2 linked regions of the Metabacillus sp. B2-18 genome follow. The protein of the gene in region 1 interacts with the protein of each later gene in a pairwise test. Links are inferred from orthologs where the notes say so. Each region holds a gene or a part of one and is shown on either strand. Other genes may lie near its edges.

The links. The genes of interacting proteins can lie anywhere in the genome.
Region 2: the proteins of licT (region 1) and ptsP interact in binary tests that used the Escherichia coli proteins (3 or more experiments, as listed by UniProt). The link is inferred for Metabacillus sp. B2-18 from one-to-one orthologs.

Annotation. Positions count from the first base shown.
Region 1 is NZ_CP088245.1:4,227,813-4,235,903, reverse strand. Bases 2,769-5,599 are described here. They hold licT (BglG family transcription antiterminator LicT), read left to right. Parts: upstream 2,769-3,684; coding sequence 3,685-4,515; downstream 4,516-5,599. Other genes in these bases: LPC09_RS21460 (amidase), read right to left, coding at 4,551-5,599; ascB (6-phospho-beta-glucosidase), read left to right, coding at 2,769-3,449. Outside these bases: LPC09_RS21475 (beta-glucoside-specific PTS transporter subunit IIABC), read left to right, coding at 57-1,955; more of ascB, read left to right, coding at 2,028-2,768; more of LPC09_RS21460, read right to left, coding at 5,600-5,945; LPC09_RS21455 (assimilatory sulfite reductase (NADPH) flavoprotein subunit), read left to right, coding at 6,271-8,091. UniProt on the Escherichia coli protein: Mediates the positive regulation of the beta-glucoside (bgl) operon by functioning as a transcriptional antiterminator. This is an RNA-binding protein that recognizes a specific sequence located just upstream of two termination sites within the operon.
Region 2 is NZ_CP088245.1:1,618,399-1,626,635, reverse strand. What follows is about bases 2,273-5,249. They hold ptsP (phosphoenolpyruvate--protein phosphotransferase), read right to left. Parts: upstream 4,632-5,249; coding sequence 2,913-4,631; downstream 2,273-2,912. Other genes in these bases: ptsG (glucose-specific PTS transporter subunit IIBC), read right to left, coding at 4,993-5,249; LPC09_RS08150 (phosphocarrier protein HPr), read right to left, coding at 4,631-4,897; LPC09_RS08160 (transcriptional regulator SplA domain-containing protein), read right to left, coding at 2,565-2,801; splB (spore photoproduct lyase), read right to left, coding at 2,273-2,468. Outside these bases: LPC09_RS08175 (S66 family peptidase), read right to left, coding at 1-467; LPC09_RS08170 (SDR family oxidoreductase), read right to left, coding at 535-1,320; more of splB, read right to left, coding at 1,440-2,272; more of ptsG, read right to left, coding at 5,250-7,101; glucose PTS transporter transcription antiterminator GlcT, read right to left, coding at 7,339-8,175. UniProt on the Escherichia coli protein: General (non sugar-specific) component of the phosphoenolpyruvate-dependent sugar phosphotransferase system (sugar PTS).

The sequences.
Region 1 (8,091 bases):
CTATTCGGCTCAGGTTTTTTATTTGTCTAAAATTAAGATGAAAGAAGGGACACCTCATGAAATACGAGCAGTTGGCTAAAGATATACTCTCAAATGTCGGCGGAAAAGAAAACGTTTCCAGTGTCGTGCATTGTATTACTAGATTACGTTTTAAATTAAAAGATGAATCAAAGGCAAATACAGAAGTACTAAAAAATATGGATGATGTTGTAACTGTTATGAAAAGCGGTGGGCAATATCAAGTGGTTATTGGAAACCATGTACCAGATGTTTATCAAGCAGTATTACATGTTGGTGGTTTTCAAGGACAGTCGCAAACTAGTGATGATGAAGAAAAACAAAAATCAAGTTTAATTGACATCATTTCAAGTATATTCACTCCTGTACTTGGCGTATTAGCTGCAACAGGGATGATCAAAGGTTTTAATGCACTATTTCTTGCATTAGGTTGGTTAGAGGATACATCGGGAACTTATCAAATTTTAAATGCAATTGGTGATTCATTATTTTACTTCTTTCCAATTTTCTTAGGATACACAGCGATTAAAAAGTTTGGTGGAAGTCCGTTCATCGGAATGGCCATTGGGGGTTCATTAGTTTATCCAACTTTATCAGGCTTAACGGCAGGCGATCCTCTTTACACATTATTTTCAGGGACAATGTTTGAATCAGCAATTCATATTACATTTTTAGGTGTACCTGTCATTTTAATGAGTTATGCATCTTCTGTTATCCCGATTATTTTAGCATCATATTTCGCAGCAATTGTAGAAAACCGTTTGAAAAAAATCATTCCAAGTGTAGTGAAAGCATTCTTAGTACCATTTTTTACATTACTAATTGTTGTTCCTTTAACATTTATCATAATTGGACCTATCGCAACATGGTTAGGTAATCTTTTAGGAATGGCAACCCTATTTATCTATAATTTAAGCCCACTAGTTGCAGGGATTTTTGTAGGTGGATTATGGCAGTTACTTGTTATCTTTGGTCTTCACTGGGGTCTTGTACCAATTGCGATTAACAACCTTACAACAATGGGTGCTGACCCGGTATTAGCAACTACATTTGCTGCTTCATTTGCTCAAATTGGTGCAGTATTGGCAGTATGGATTAGAACAAAGCAGCAAAAGCTGAAAACATTAAGTATTCCAGCATTTATTTCGGGTATTTTCGGTGTAACAGAGCCAGCAATTTACGGTATTACATTACCGCTTAAAAAGCCATTTATCATTAGCTGTATTGCAGCTGCTGTTGGTGGTGGGATTATCGGTGCAGCTGGTTCTAAAATTTACATGGTAGGCGGTCTTGGAGTATTCGGAATTCCATCATTTATCAGTCCAACAGATGGTATTACATTTGCTTTTTGGGCAATGTTGATTTCATTTGCTGTAGCATTTGGTCTAGGCTTTATTCTTACGTACCTATTTGGAATGGGAAAAGCTAAAAATGAAGTAACTGAAAATTCTGAGAGTGAAGTGGCAGTAACAACAGCTTCAAATGCTAAAAATGAACAAATCATTAGTCCTTTAACAGGTGAAGTAAAGGTTTTATCAGAAATAGAAGACGAAGCATTTGCATCAGGTGCTCTTGGTCATGGTGTAGCAATTGAGCCAAGCGAAGGAAAGCTATTAGCTCCTGCTTCTGGTATCGTGACTGCTTTATTCCCGACTAATCATGCAATTGGTATCACGACTGAAAATGGGGTAGATATTCTGATTCATATCGGTATGGATACTGTACAGTTAGAAGGAAAGTATTTTACAGCCCATGTTTCTCAAGGTGACCGAATTGAAAAAGGTCAACTCTTAATAGAGTTTGATATGGATAAGATTAAAGAAGCGGGGAAACCACTCACAACACCTGTTGTGGTAACGAATCATAAAGAGTTTAATCTAAACTTAACACCAGAGAAACAAGTGAAAACTGGTGACTGTGTTTTTACTATAAATTAAATGTTAGCTAAGGAGGAGGTCGTCTTTTAAGACGTTCTCTCCCTCACTTTTTTATGAAAAGGAGTTTTCTTCATGGCTTTTCCAAAAGGATTTTTATGGGGCGGTGCGATTGCTGCCAATCAAACAGAAGGGGCCTATCTCGAAGGTGGAAAAGGATTAACAACAGTTGATTTACTACCAACAGGTGAAAAGCGCTGGGATATCATGTTTGGAAATCTTCCTTCTTTCCAACCACTTGAAGGTGAATTTTACCCATCACATACGGCAATTGATTTTTATCATCGTTATAAAGAAGATATTGCACTTTTTGCAGAGATGGGATTCAAGGCCTTACGTGTATCTATTTCATGGGCACGAATCTTCCCGAATGGTGATGATGCGCAGCCTAATGAAGCAGGGTTAAAGTTTTATGATGATCTTTTCGATGAACTATTGAAATATAATATTGAGCCTGTTGTAACAATTGCTCATTTTGATGTACCTGTTAACTTGGTTGAGAACTATGGAAGTTGGAAAAATCGTAAGCTTGTTTCTTTATTTGAAACTTATGCAACAACTTTATTTAAACGTTTTAAAGATAAGGTAAAATACTGGATGACATTTAATGAAATTAATATGTTATTGCATTTGCCATTTGTAGGTGCTGGACTTGTTTTCAAAGAAGGAGACAATAAAGAGCAAATTAAATACCAAGCTGCACATCATCAATTAGTTGCTAGTGCACTTGCTGTAAAAGCTTGTCACGAAATCAGCCCAGGGGCAATGATCGGATGTATGCTCGCTGCAGGAATGACTTATTCATACACATGTAACCCGGAGGATGTTTGGGATGCGATGGAGAAAGACCGTGAATCGTTCTTTTTCATCGATGTTCAATCACGTGGAGCATATCCAGGGTATGCTAAGAGATTTTTCAAAGATCATAACATAAAGATTGAAATGGAACCTGGAGATGAAGAGCTTCTAAAAAATCATACCGTTGACTATATTGGCTTTAGTTATTATGCGAGCCGTGCAACTAGTACAGATCCAGAAGTAAATAATATGACGTCAGGAAATGTGTTCGGATCTATTGAAAATCCATACCTTGAAAAATCAGAATGGGGCTGGACGATTGATCCTAGAGGATTCCGAATTACAGCGAATCAATTATATGATCGCTATCAAAAGCCATTATTTGTTGTGGAAAATGGTTTAGGGGCTGTTGATGAATTAACAGCAGGCGGTGAAGTTCATGATGACTACCGTATTGAATACTTAAAAAAGCACGTTGCTGAAATGAGTGAAGCGATTGAAGATGGCGTTGAGATTCTTGGTTATACAAGCTGGGGTCCAATTGATATTGTGAGTGCTTCAACTGGAGAAATGAAAAAACGCTATGGCTACATTTACGTTGATAAAGACAACGAAGGAAACGGTACACTACAACGGCATAAAAAGAAAAGCTTTGATTGGTATAAAAAAGTAATTGAGAGTAATGGTGAATCACTTTAAGAAGCATTATTAAGGGAAAAGGTGGTTCAAGCATGTGATAGGCAAATGGAGAATACTTTCAGGTCATCATGATATAAGAGGAAAGCTGACAACAGCTTTCCTTCTATTAGTACAGGGATTCTCCTATAATCTTTAGAAGTGGTCATGGAGAAGAGTATCACTTATAATACGATAAATAGAGCTTATACGAGAAAATCTGTTTAACAAATAAACCATAAAAAGTTTAGGTGGTTATATGAAAATAGAAAAAGTATTTAACAATAATGTTGTAAGTGCATTTAATGAAGAAAATATAGAGCTTGTTATCATGGGGAAAGGTCTTGCTTTTCAAAAAAGACCTGGTGACGAAATAGATGATGATAAAATTGAGAAAGTGTTTACACTGAAAAATAAAGACATGTCGGAACGATTTAAAACCCTTTTATATGAGGTTTCAATTGAACTCATGGAAGTAACAGAAGAGGTTATTAAAAAAGCAAAAAGTAAGCTTGGAAGAGAACTAAATGACAGTATTTATGTTTCTCTTACAGATCACATTAATTTTGCCATTGAACGTAATAAAAAAGGCCTCGATATAAAGAATGCGTTGCTATGGGAAATCAAAAAGCTATATAAAGATGAATTTTCTCTTGGTGTAGAAGCACTGGGTATGATTAAGGAAAAGCTTGATGTTACATTGCCTGAGGATGAAGCTGGCTTTATTGCCATGCATATTGTGAATGCAGAGCTAAATGAAGAAATGCCTAATATCGTAAACATTACAAAAACGATGCAAGACATCTTAAAAATTGTGAAATATCACTTTAAGATGGATTTTAACGAAGAGTCTCTTAACTTCTTCCGATTTGTCACTCATTTGAAGTTCTTTGCTCAAAGACTATACAGCAAAACTTACATGGAAGGTGAAGACGATTTTCTGTTTGAAGCTGTAAAAAACAAACACAAACAAGCTTATGAATGTACGGAAAAAATTAATGATTATGTGGAAAGACAATTTGATTACGAGTTAACAAACGATGAGAAGCTGTATTTGACGATTCATATTGAGAGGGTTATTAATAGATAAGAGGAAAAGTAGACGAACGTTTCGTCTACTTTCTTCTATATAATAGTTGGTTTTTTATCTTTCCAAGGCCGTGCTTGCTCAAGCTGTCCAGCAAGTTGAAACAGAGTAGCTTCATCTCCGAGCGGTCCCATAAACTGAACACCAATAGGTAAGATATCTTTATTCCAAAACAATGGAACAGACATCGCCGGACAGCCAGTTGTATTCGCAAGTGGAGTGAAGGGTACCCATTCATTTAGTCTGTTAACATACTCCTCTATATTACCTTTATAAGATAATTCACCAATTCTTAGAGGTGGCTCACTAAGAGTTGGAGTTAATAGGAGATCGTAGTTGTTGAAAAATTGAGCAACTTCTTTCGTTACTAGCTGCATGTAACTAATCGCAGCAAGATATTCTGTTGCTCTGTATGAATTCCCGCAGTGTAAAACTTCCCAAGTATAAGGTTCTAGTTCTTCTTGCTTCGGAGCTCTTCCAGTTAAATTTGTTAAAGAATGTATTCCTTGTGAAAAGGATGATTGCCAAAGCACTTGAAATGCTCGATTATATTGATCAACATGAATAGTAGGAAATCCCTCCTCAACATCATGGCCAAGAGATTGACAGAGATTTGCTGCATCTAAAACAGCATCTTCACAATCAGAATGAATCTTTTTACCGTTAAATCCGGTTTTTAAAACAGCTATTTTTAATTTCCTAGGTTCTTTGATTGACTCAGTGACAAATGAACTACTTGGTTGTGATACATAGAATGGATCACCAGGATTATTTCCATATGTAGCATCAAGAAGTCCCGCACTATCTCGAACAGTCCGTGTAATCACATGATTAACTCCGAGGCCAACCGGATCAGGGTTCTTTGGAATTCTGCCTCTACTTACTTTTAGGCCAAAAACTCCACAACAAGATGCGGGAATTCTAATTGATCCTCCCCCGTCCGAGGCATGTGCCATCGGAACAATTCCAGCTGCAACAGCAGCCGCAGCCCCTCCGCTTGAGCCTCCAACTGTATAGGCTAGATTCCATGGATTTCTCGTTGGACCATATTGTAAAGGCTCAGTAGTCGGTACTAGTCCAAACTCACAAGTATTTGTTTTTCCAATTGTGATAAGCCCCGTTTGTTGACGGATTCGTGATGAGTACTCACTATCAGCTGAGGCAATAAAGTTTTTAAGATATGTAGATCCTGCTGTGTAGGGGGTGTTTGCGAAAAATTCCAAATCCTTCATAAGGAACGGAACACCTGAAAATGGACCGGATTCAGTTGGTGGTAACTTGTCTTCATACAATTTATGTGTGACAGCATTTAATTTGGGGTTTAACTCTTCTATTAAGTCAATTGTATGGGAAACTAATTCTGCAGCTGAAATTTGTTTGGTTTTAATAAGATAAGCCTGTTCAGTGGCATCGAGCCAATTTAATTGGTGCATAGGTGAATTCTCCTTGAATAGGTACTTTTTGGTTTAGTACGGATATTAAGAGGATTTATGTTATAAATTTTTGTTTTAACTCTATTATATAACGATAGTGGAATAGAACGAACAAGTTTTCCTTTTAACAAAAAGTATCATCAATCCTCACAAACTTGTCAAAAACTTTTTCATTCTTCACACAATTAAATTCCAACTTTATTGATAGGAATAATGAGTTGTGGTAAAATGAATTATATTTTTCACTTGTCAGTGAGACTAAAATAATGGAAACTAGTAATTATGAATAATTTGTACAAGTAAATTTTGTGAGGTGTGGATTTTGTTGCAACTTCAGGTAATGAACAGTCCGTTTAATCAGGAGCAAGTAGAGCTCCTTAATCGTCTTCTGCCAACCTTGACGGAATCTCAAAAAGTCTGGTTGAGTGGGTATCTAGCTGCTACACAAGCTGGTTCTGCTAATGTTACGGCTGCTCCCGAAGCGCCGGTAGTAGAGGCTGTTGTTCCAGTAAATGTAAAGCCAGTATCTAAGGATGTTACGATTCTATTTGGTTCTCAAACTGGTAATGCCCAGGGTCTTGCAAATAAGGCAGGAAAAGAACTCGAGAGTCGTGGTTATAAAGTAACCGTTTCATCAATGAGTGATTTTAAACCAAATAGCTTAAAGAAGGTAGAGAATCTTCTTATTGTAGTAAGTACACATGGCGAGGGAGATCCGCCGGATAATGCGATTTCTTTCCATGAGTTCCTTCATGGTAAACGAGCTCCAAAGCTTGATGAACTTCGCTTTTCAGTTCTATCGCTTGGTGATAGCTCTTATGAGTTTTTCTGTCAAACAGGAAAAGAATTTGATCAACGTTTAGAAGATCTTGGTGGAACTCGTCTTTATCCACGTATCGATTGTGATTTAGACTTTGATGAGCCTGCAGCTGAGTGGATTGCAGGAGTTTTAGCTGGTCTTGATGAAGCACAAGCTGCGGGAGCAGAACCTGTTCAAGCGCAAGAAGCAGCTGCCCCTGCTCCTCAAGCTTTAGAATCAGCTTACTCAAGAACAAATCCATTTAAAGCAGAGGTTCTTGAAAACCTAAACCTAAATGGTCGCGGCTCTAATAAAGAAACGCGTCATCTTGAGTTGTCATTAGAAGGATCTGGCCTTACATTTGAGCCAGGTGATGCTCTAGGTGTTTACCCGGAAAATGATCCTGAACTTGTTAACCTTATTCTTGAAGCAGTAAAATGGGATGCAACTGAAAAAGTTACAGTGAATAATGAAGAAGTAACATTGAAAGAGGCATTAAGCTCAAGGGTTGAAATTGCCACGTTAACGAAACCAGTTGTTGAAAAAGCAGCACAGCTTAATTCTAATAAAGATTTACAATCACTTGTATCAAATAGGGATTCTATAAAAGCATATATTGATGGTCGTGACCTATTAGATTTAATTCGTGACTTTGGTCCATGGGAAGTTTCTGCACAGGAATTTGCTGGTGTTCTACGTAAAATGCCAGTTCGTCTATATTCTATTGCAAGTAGCTTAGCTGCAAATCCAGATGAAGTTCACTTAACAATTGGGGCTGTCCGTTATGAAACACATGGTCGTCATCGTAAAGGTGTGGCGTCAACCCAAGTGGCAGAACGCCTGCAACCTGGTGATACATTACCAGTGTATATTCAAAAGAATCAAAATTTTAGACTACCACAAAATCCTGATACACCGATTATTATGGTTGGACCTGGAACAGGTGTTGCACCATTTCGTGCATTTATGCAAGAGCGTGAAGAAATCGGTGCAGAAGGTAAATCATGGATGTTCTTCGGTGATCAACATTTTGTAACAGACTTTCTGTACCAAACAGAATGGCAAAAATGGATTAAAGACGGTGTGTTAACGAGAATGGATGTTGCTTTTTCACGTGATCAAGAAGAAAAAGTTTATGTACAGAATCGCATGCAAGAGCACAGCAAAGAGTTGTTCCAATGGCTTGAAGAAGGGGCTGTTGTGTACGTTTGCGGTGATAAAAATCATATGGCGAAAGATGTTAACAACACACTGATCGACATTATTGAAAAAGAAGGCGGATTAAGCCGTGAAAAAGCTGAGGCCTACCTTGCAGATATGAAACAAAATAAACGCTATCAACGCGAT
Region 2 (8,237 bases), 2.6 Mb from region 1 along the record:
TTTTTCGTTGTTAAAACACTTTCCCATTTTGCGGTCGTCGAATCAGAATATTCACCTCTTAGATCTACTAGATTTGTTCCATGAGCTGTTGCCATTCCTGTTTTCAATGTAATAGCAAGGAGTAATGCACTTGTATCAGAGTAACCCATTACCCATTTATTCTGCATGTTATCAAAATCAATATGTTCAAGAATTTCAATCAAGAGCTCTCCACCCCAAGGGGGAACAATAAGCGAAATTTCATTATCTTTCATCATGGACATAAATTCATCCGCCCTTTTTTTAGCAAATGAAGATTTAGCTTTATTCTGTGTCCACACTGTTTCACCACAACGTGTTTTGTAACCTTTGTTTTCCATGCTTACTAAGGCCTGTTTAAACATTGAGTGAAGTTCTTCAGGAATCCCAGATGATGGTGCTGTTACTCCAATTGTTGCGTCATTTTGTAAAATTGGATATGAAATCAAATTTCCCCTCTCCTTTATAAAATAGAAATATAAAAACAAGGAGAAGCTTGCTTCTCCTTATCATCATTTAAATTGATTTCACCAGCCCACCATCGACTAAAAATGTTTGACCCGTCATATAGGAATTTAAGTCAGATAAGAGGAATGTAGCATAATTAGCAAATTCTTCTGGTAACCCATAACGGCCTAGTGGAATTTTATCTTTTACACTTTCCTCAACATCTTGTTTTGATACTCCTTGTTTCTTTGCTGCAATCTCATCTAAAGAGGCGACGCGATCTGTTGAGATACGTCCTGGAGCAACTGTATTTATTAAAATTCCATATGATGCAAATTCTGAAGCCAGAGTTTTTGTTAAACCGACAATACCCGTTCGAAAAGTATTAGATAAAATTAAACCAGGGATTGGTTCCTTTACGGAGGAGGAAGCAATATTTACGATCTTTCCACCGCTTTTCTTCATATAGGGGAGCACTTCTCTTATAATTCGGATATAACTAAGTAAGTTTAATTCAAATGCATGCTGCCAATCTTCATCAGTCATTTCTTCAAATGTACCTGCTGGTGGACCTCCTGCATTATTAACAAGCAGATCGATTGCACCAAATTCAGTTTGTGTAAAAGTAACAAGTTGTTCTATTTCTTCTTTGTTTTTTATATCACATACTTTGTATTCAATACGTCCATGACTATTTTGCCCAAGCTCATGTTTTATTTTTTTTAGCTTTTCTTCATCCCGACTAGATAACATAACATTTGCCCCTTGTTCTGCAAGCTTTTGAGCAATGGCTTTACCAAGTCCTTGGCTGGAAGCAATAACTAATGCACTTTTACCATTTAATGACATATCCATAGTTACACCCCTTATGTATGATTAAAGTAATTTTACCATATATATGAAGTTGAATATGAAGTTGAAGGCTAAAAAATAACAAAAAAACTCTCATCAATGTTACGATGAGAGTTTTTTTGTTAGGTGAAATATTCAACCTTGGCAGTTGGAAAATAGTGATCCACATAATCCTCTAATGTATCACGTAATTCCTGTTCTTGATCTTTTTGATAAATATATTTACCTATCCCATATCTGCCCCATTTATAACGTCTTTCTTCCTCATTTAATTCAAGCTTCGTTTTCGGATAATTTTTTTGAATTACTCGTTTTGCTGGCTTTGTAAAACGGTGTTGAATCATTTCAAACGTTATATCATCTCGTACATCTGCTGGGAGAGATGCATCCAGCTTTTCAAAGAGTGTTTTGTACCCTTCTTGCCAGCCCTCATGAATATAAATTGGAGCTACAATAAACCCTAACGGATACCCAGCCTTTGCCACTTTTACTGCAGCTTCAATTCTTTTATCAAGAGGAGATGTTCCTGGTTCAAAGTTTTTTATAACATAATCAGCATTAATGCTAAAACGAAAACGAGTCTTTCCATTATGTTTTGCATCCAATAAATGGTCAACATGATGAAATTTTGTTACAAAACGCAACCTTCCTATATCTGTTTGTCCAAAAAATTCAATTGCTGATTTTAAAGAATGAGTAAGATGGTCAATCCCTACTATGTCAGATGTACAAGAGGCTTCAAACCGTGTAATTTCTGGAGCACGCTCCTCCATATAATCCTTAGCTTGCTCAAGTATTTCATCTACATTGACATATGTTCTAATATACGGTTTACTACCCATTGTAGTTTGTAAATAGCAATAATGACAATGACCCATACATCCAGTTGCTAAAGGAATTGCATACTCAGCTGATGGCTTGGAGCTATCAAATTCGAGCGTTTTTCTAACACCGACAACTAATGTAGATTTGGCTGTTCGATATTGCTGAAGGTGGTTCTTACCTGGAATATTTCGGACTTGGTTATGAGACGTTGTTTCTCTAATCTCAAGACCCATTTTTTCAAATTTTTCTTTTAGTTCAACACCACGCGGGTATTCCAGAGCTCTAGGTTCTATATAAACTAATTGTGGAACAAAAGGTTTTATCATGATAGTACCTTCCTTTATATATAATCAAAGATTCTATACATATTTACCTTTTGCTTAATCGTTATCTAATAATCGATTCAAATATTTCCTATTAACTTAATCGAATTGTTGGTAATCAAATAGCTGATTGTAAAGCTCTTCGGCTTCCTCAAAACTAGAAAAGACAGCATCATCTTCTGCTAATGGATGGTATGCATCATGTAGGAAAATAGCCAATTCCTTTTGATTAGTAGGGTGCTCAACAATTTCTGCTTTTTCAATATTTGCCACATTTACAGCATGAGGATTTCTATAGATCACATATACTTCTTCACCTATTTTGAAATTGTCCATTTTGGAAAACTCCTCCCATCTATACTAGGGTTAGCTTTCCCATAATGAAGTGTATGTATTATCTTTAAAAAACATCAAAAAGACAGGCAAATTCTGCCTGTCTTTCGGTTATCAGTCAATTTGGAAAGTTTCTTTCACAAATGCAACGACTTCTTCAGTTGTACTCATAGATAAAACAGTTTCTTTTATGCTTTGGGCTTTTTCTTTAGATAGACCTTTAATTTGAGTACGTGCTGGCAGGATTGATGTAGCACTCATAGAGAACTCATCAAGACCTAAACCTAATAATAGTGGGATAGCGATAGTATCGCCAGCCATTTCACCACACATACCTGCCCATTTGCCTTCTTTATGTGCTGCATCGATTACCATAGAAACCAGACGTAAAATAGCTGGGTTATACGGTTGATATAAGTATGACACACGCTCATTCATACGATCTGCAGCCATAGTGTATTGAATTAAATCATTTGTTCCAATACTGAAGAAATCTACTTCTTTTGCAAATTGATCAGCCATTACTGCTGTAGATGGAATTTCTACCATCATACCAATCTCAATTGAATCAGATACTTGTACCCCATTGGCAACTAGCTTTTCCTTTTCTTCTAAAAGAATTGCCTTAGCTTCTCTGAATTCAGAAACTGTCGCAATCATTGGGAACATAATCTTTAGATTTCCATAACTACTTGCACGTAATAATGCACGTAATTGTGTTCTGAAAATTTCTTGTTCTTCCAAGCATAAACGAATTGCTCTAAAACCAAGGAATGGGTTCATTTCTTTTGGAAGATGTAAGTATGGTAATTCTTTGTCTCCACCGATGTCTAAAGTACGAACAACAACCGGCTTATCACCCATTCTTTCCAAAACAGTTTTATAAGCATCATATTGTTCATCTTCAGTTGGAAGCTGATCTCTTCCCATATATAAGAATTCCGTACGATAAAGTCCAACACCTTCACCGCCGTTTTCTAGCACACCTTTAACATCATCAGGTGTTCCAATGTTAGCAGCAAGCTCAACATGCTGACCATCACTTGTAATGGTAGGTTCATTTACAAGCTTTGCCCATTCTGCTTTTTGAGCTTCATACTTTGCCTTTTTCTCTTCATATTGAGCAATAACATCTGAAGATGGATCAATAATAACATCACCATCTAATCCATCAACAATAACCATTACACCATTTTCAATCGTTGATGTAGCTTGCTTTGTTCCAACAACAGCTGGAATTTCCATAGAGCGAGCCATAATTGCAGAATGAGAAGTACGTCCACCAATGTCTGTTGTAAATCCTTTTACATATTGACGATTTAATTGAGCAGTATCAGATGGTGTTAAATCTTCAGCAATAATGACAACTTCTTCAGAAATTAGACTAGGGTTTGGAATTTGCACCCCTAATAAGTGAGCAATAACACGCTTAGTTACGTCACGAATGTCAGCTGCACGTTCTTTCATATATTCATTATCCATTGATTCGAACATAGAAACAAACATATCAGCTGTTTCCTTCATTGCAAATTCAGCATTAACACCTTCAGCGTTAATCTTATCCACTACTGGATTTAACAACTCAGGATCACTTAAAACTAATAAATGTGCTGCAAAAATTTCAGCTTTGTCTGCACCTAATTCACGATTAGCATGGTCTTTTATTTTTTCAAGCTCTGATTTTGACTTGTTTATTGCATCATCAAAACGTTGCTTTTCTGCCTCTTTATCTGCAATTGTTTTTTGTTCAATATTTAGTTCTGGTTCTTCTAAACGGTAAGCTTTTGCAATAGCAATACCAGCCGAAGCTCCAATCCCTTTAAGGTTACTCATTATTCGCCTAACCCTTCATTTTTTAAAGTTTCGCCAAGACCTGTAACTGCTTCGTCTGCATCAGAACCTGAAGCAATAATCTTGATTTGAGAGCCTTTTGGAATTCCTAGAGACATAACACCCATGATTGATTTTAAGTTAACAGTTTTACCATTGTACTCAAGGTTTACATCTGCATCATACTTACTTGCAGCTTGTACCAACACAGTTGCTGGACGAGCGTGAATTCCTGTATCTGCTGTTACTGTAAATGTTTTTTCTGCCATTTTCATCAATCTCCTTTAAAATCATTCATATTATTCAAAAATTAATTTTATAGCCACACATGTAAAAATACAAGTGTGGCTTTTGGATATTAAAATTACTTGCCTTCAATCTCAATGATATCAGTATCATTTGCTGCAACATTATCTTTTGTTTGCAGTTTAATTGATTGACCCTCTTTTAAGTTCGTGAATACGATTGGAGTTATAATTGAAGGTGCATTAGATTTTACAAAATCTAGATCAACCTCTAGAAGTTTTTGACCTTGCTCAACTATGTCACCTTCTTGGACAAATGCTTCGAATCCTTCACCTTTCAGATTAACTGTATCAATACCAAAGTGAATAAGAATTTCTCTACCACCATCAGATTGAATACCAATAGCATGTTTTGTAGGGAAAACATTTAAGATTTTACCATTAACAGGTGAAACGACTGTTCCGTTAGAAGGTAGAATTGCAAAACCATCACCCATCATTTTTCCAGAGAATACTTGGTCTGGAACTTCTGTAATATCTTTAATCTCACCTGTAAGTGGAGAAACAAATGTTTCATCTATTACATCATTTTTTAATCCGTCAGCTACTACATCCTCAACTTGCTCTTGAACTTCTTTTTCTTGAGAATGAGTTTGTGTTGCTTTAGGACGTTTGCCAGACATAACATCTTGGATTTGAGTTTTTAAATTATCAGATTTAGGTCCAAAGATTGCTTGTATGTTGTTTCCAATTTCTAATACACCAGATGCACCAAGTTTTTTCAAACGATCTTTGTCAACATCTTTAATGTCATTAACTGTAACACGTAAACGAGTAATACAAGCATCTAAGTGCTTAATGTTTCCAGATCCACCTAAGGATTCTAACACTTGGAATGGTAAATCTCCTGCATTTGCTTTTGGTTGACCTTCATCAGAAGTTTCAACATCAGTTTCCTCACGACCAGGAGTGGCAAGATTCCACTTTCTAATTGCAAAACGGAAACCAAAGTAATAAACAACTGCAAAGACTAAACCTACAGGAATAACTAGCCACCAGTTTGTTTGTGGGTTTAATACCCCGAATAATAGGAAGTCAATTAAACCTCCAGAAAACGTCATACCAATTTTAACATTAAGAATGTGCATAGTCATAAATGATAAACCAGCAAAGATTGCATGAATACCGAATAATACAGGTGCTACGAATAAGAATGAGAATTCAAGTGGTTCTGTAATACCTGTTAAGAAAGAAGTTAGGGCTGCAGAACCCATTAAACCTGCAACAACTTTTTTATGTTCTGGTCTTGCTTCATGGTAAATTGCAAGTGCTGCAGCTGGTAAACCAAACATCATGAATGGGAATTTACCAGTCATAAATGTACCTGCTGTTAAATCTTGTACACCATCTCTAATTTGAGAGAAGAAGATTGTTTGATCTCCACGTACAGTTTCTCCAGCAGCATTTACATAACTTCCAAATTCAAACCAGAACGGTGAATAGAAGATATGATGAAGACCGAATGGAATTAACGAACGTTCAATAACACCAAATATAAAGGCTGCCAACGTTCTGTTTGCATCTAATAAGTTTGTAGAAAAAGCGTTTAAACCTGTTTGAATTGGAGGCCAAACAAAATACATTACAATACCAAGTAATACTGTTGCTCCAGCCGTTACAATTGGTACGAAACGCTTACCAGCAAAGAATCCTAAATAAGATGGTAAATCAATCGTGAAAAAGCGATTATACATGGCAGCAGCAATAATACCAACGATAATACCACCAAATACCCCTGTTTGTAGGGTTGGGATACCTAGTACATTACCATAGGCAGCACCGTTATTAGCTAAAAAGTCAGCAAGCTCCTGTCCACCAGACGGAAGTGTACCAACTCCCTTAAGGATACTACTCATTGTAATATTCATTATTAAGTAACCAATTAAAGCAGCAATACCGGCAACTCCATCACCGTTAGCTAAGCCTATTGCAACCCCAACTGCGAATAATACAGGTAAATTCGAGAATACAATGTTACCTGCATTCTCCATAACACTTGCAATTAATACGATCCAATCTGCTGTTAAGAATGGTGCTAAATCAGTAAGTGTTGGATTTTGAAGGGCATTACCTATTGCAAGTAATAAACCAGCAGCTGGTAATAATGCAACTGGCAGCATTAGTGCACGTCCGACTTTTTGCAAGACGCCGAATGCATTTTTAAACATAATCATTTCCTCCTATTTTGTTAATTTCTGTAGTCAATAAAAGTACAAAGCCTAAAAAAACAATCTACTATTAACCGTTTACATTAAGCTCAGGAATTGTCCCGATGCATACAAAAAAGGCATGGTGAACATGTATTTTAGCTGCTATTAGGTATAGTTCCCCAAAATAGCAATTAAAAACACCTTGTTCACTCATGCCTGATCGAATCAGTAACACGTGAATAATATCTGTTACAATTATTTATTTGTTAGTCGGTATAAGTGCATTGTTAAGTAAACTGCTTCAGCTTCATAAACAGATTTCTTTAAAACCTGTTGCATTACTTTTATCATTTTCCAAGAAGTATTGTAGCATAAAGGATATTCTTTTTTCAACAAAAAAGCTAATTTTTCTGGTTCTGTAACAGATTCCCCTGAATTCACTCTTTCAATTGTGTAGCGAAGATGGCGAATTAGACGTAAATAGTTTACACTTTCTCGATCCACTTTGATCTTTAAAGACTCCTCTATCACTTCTGTTAACCGGCTAATGAGCTGAGAATATTGATTTACTTCTGAAAGTGGTTTATTAGATATTGAGCTATGAATATGAAGCGCAATAAAACCAATTTCTCCTTGAGGAAGCTGTACGTTTAATTTATCATTCAGCATATTAATAACCTCTGTTGCCAGCTCATATTCAAAAGGATATAAAGACTTTGTTTCAAGGAGAAAAGGATTCTTCAAATCCATACCTTGCTGCAAACGCTTTAAAGCAAATGCTAAGTGGTCTGTAAGTGCTATGTGAATATGTTCATTTAATGGCTTGTCAACACGTTCAAAGATATATTGAATCACTTCCTGCATAATTTCGAGCATTTCTTCATCAATATCTGATAGCAGTAACTTATATTGCTCCTGCTCCTTTTGATTTGTTAAAACAAACATTTTATCATAGCTATCTTCTTGAATTATGTCTCCTTCTTTTTTACCAAAACTAATGCCTTTTCCAATTAATACAACCTCTCCAAAAGAATCATGAGATGCTATCAAAACGTTGTTATTTAAAGTTTTTTTTATTTTAAAGGACTCCATCGCGAAATCCACAGCTCCTTTTCATTCAATCCTTCATATCGTACAAAAGTTATGTATGGACG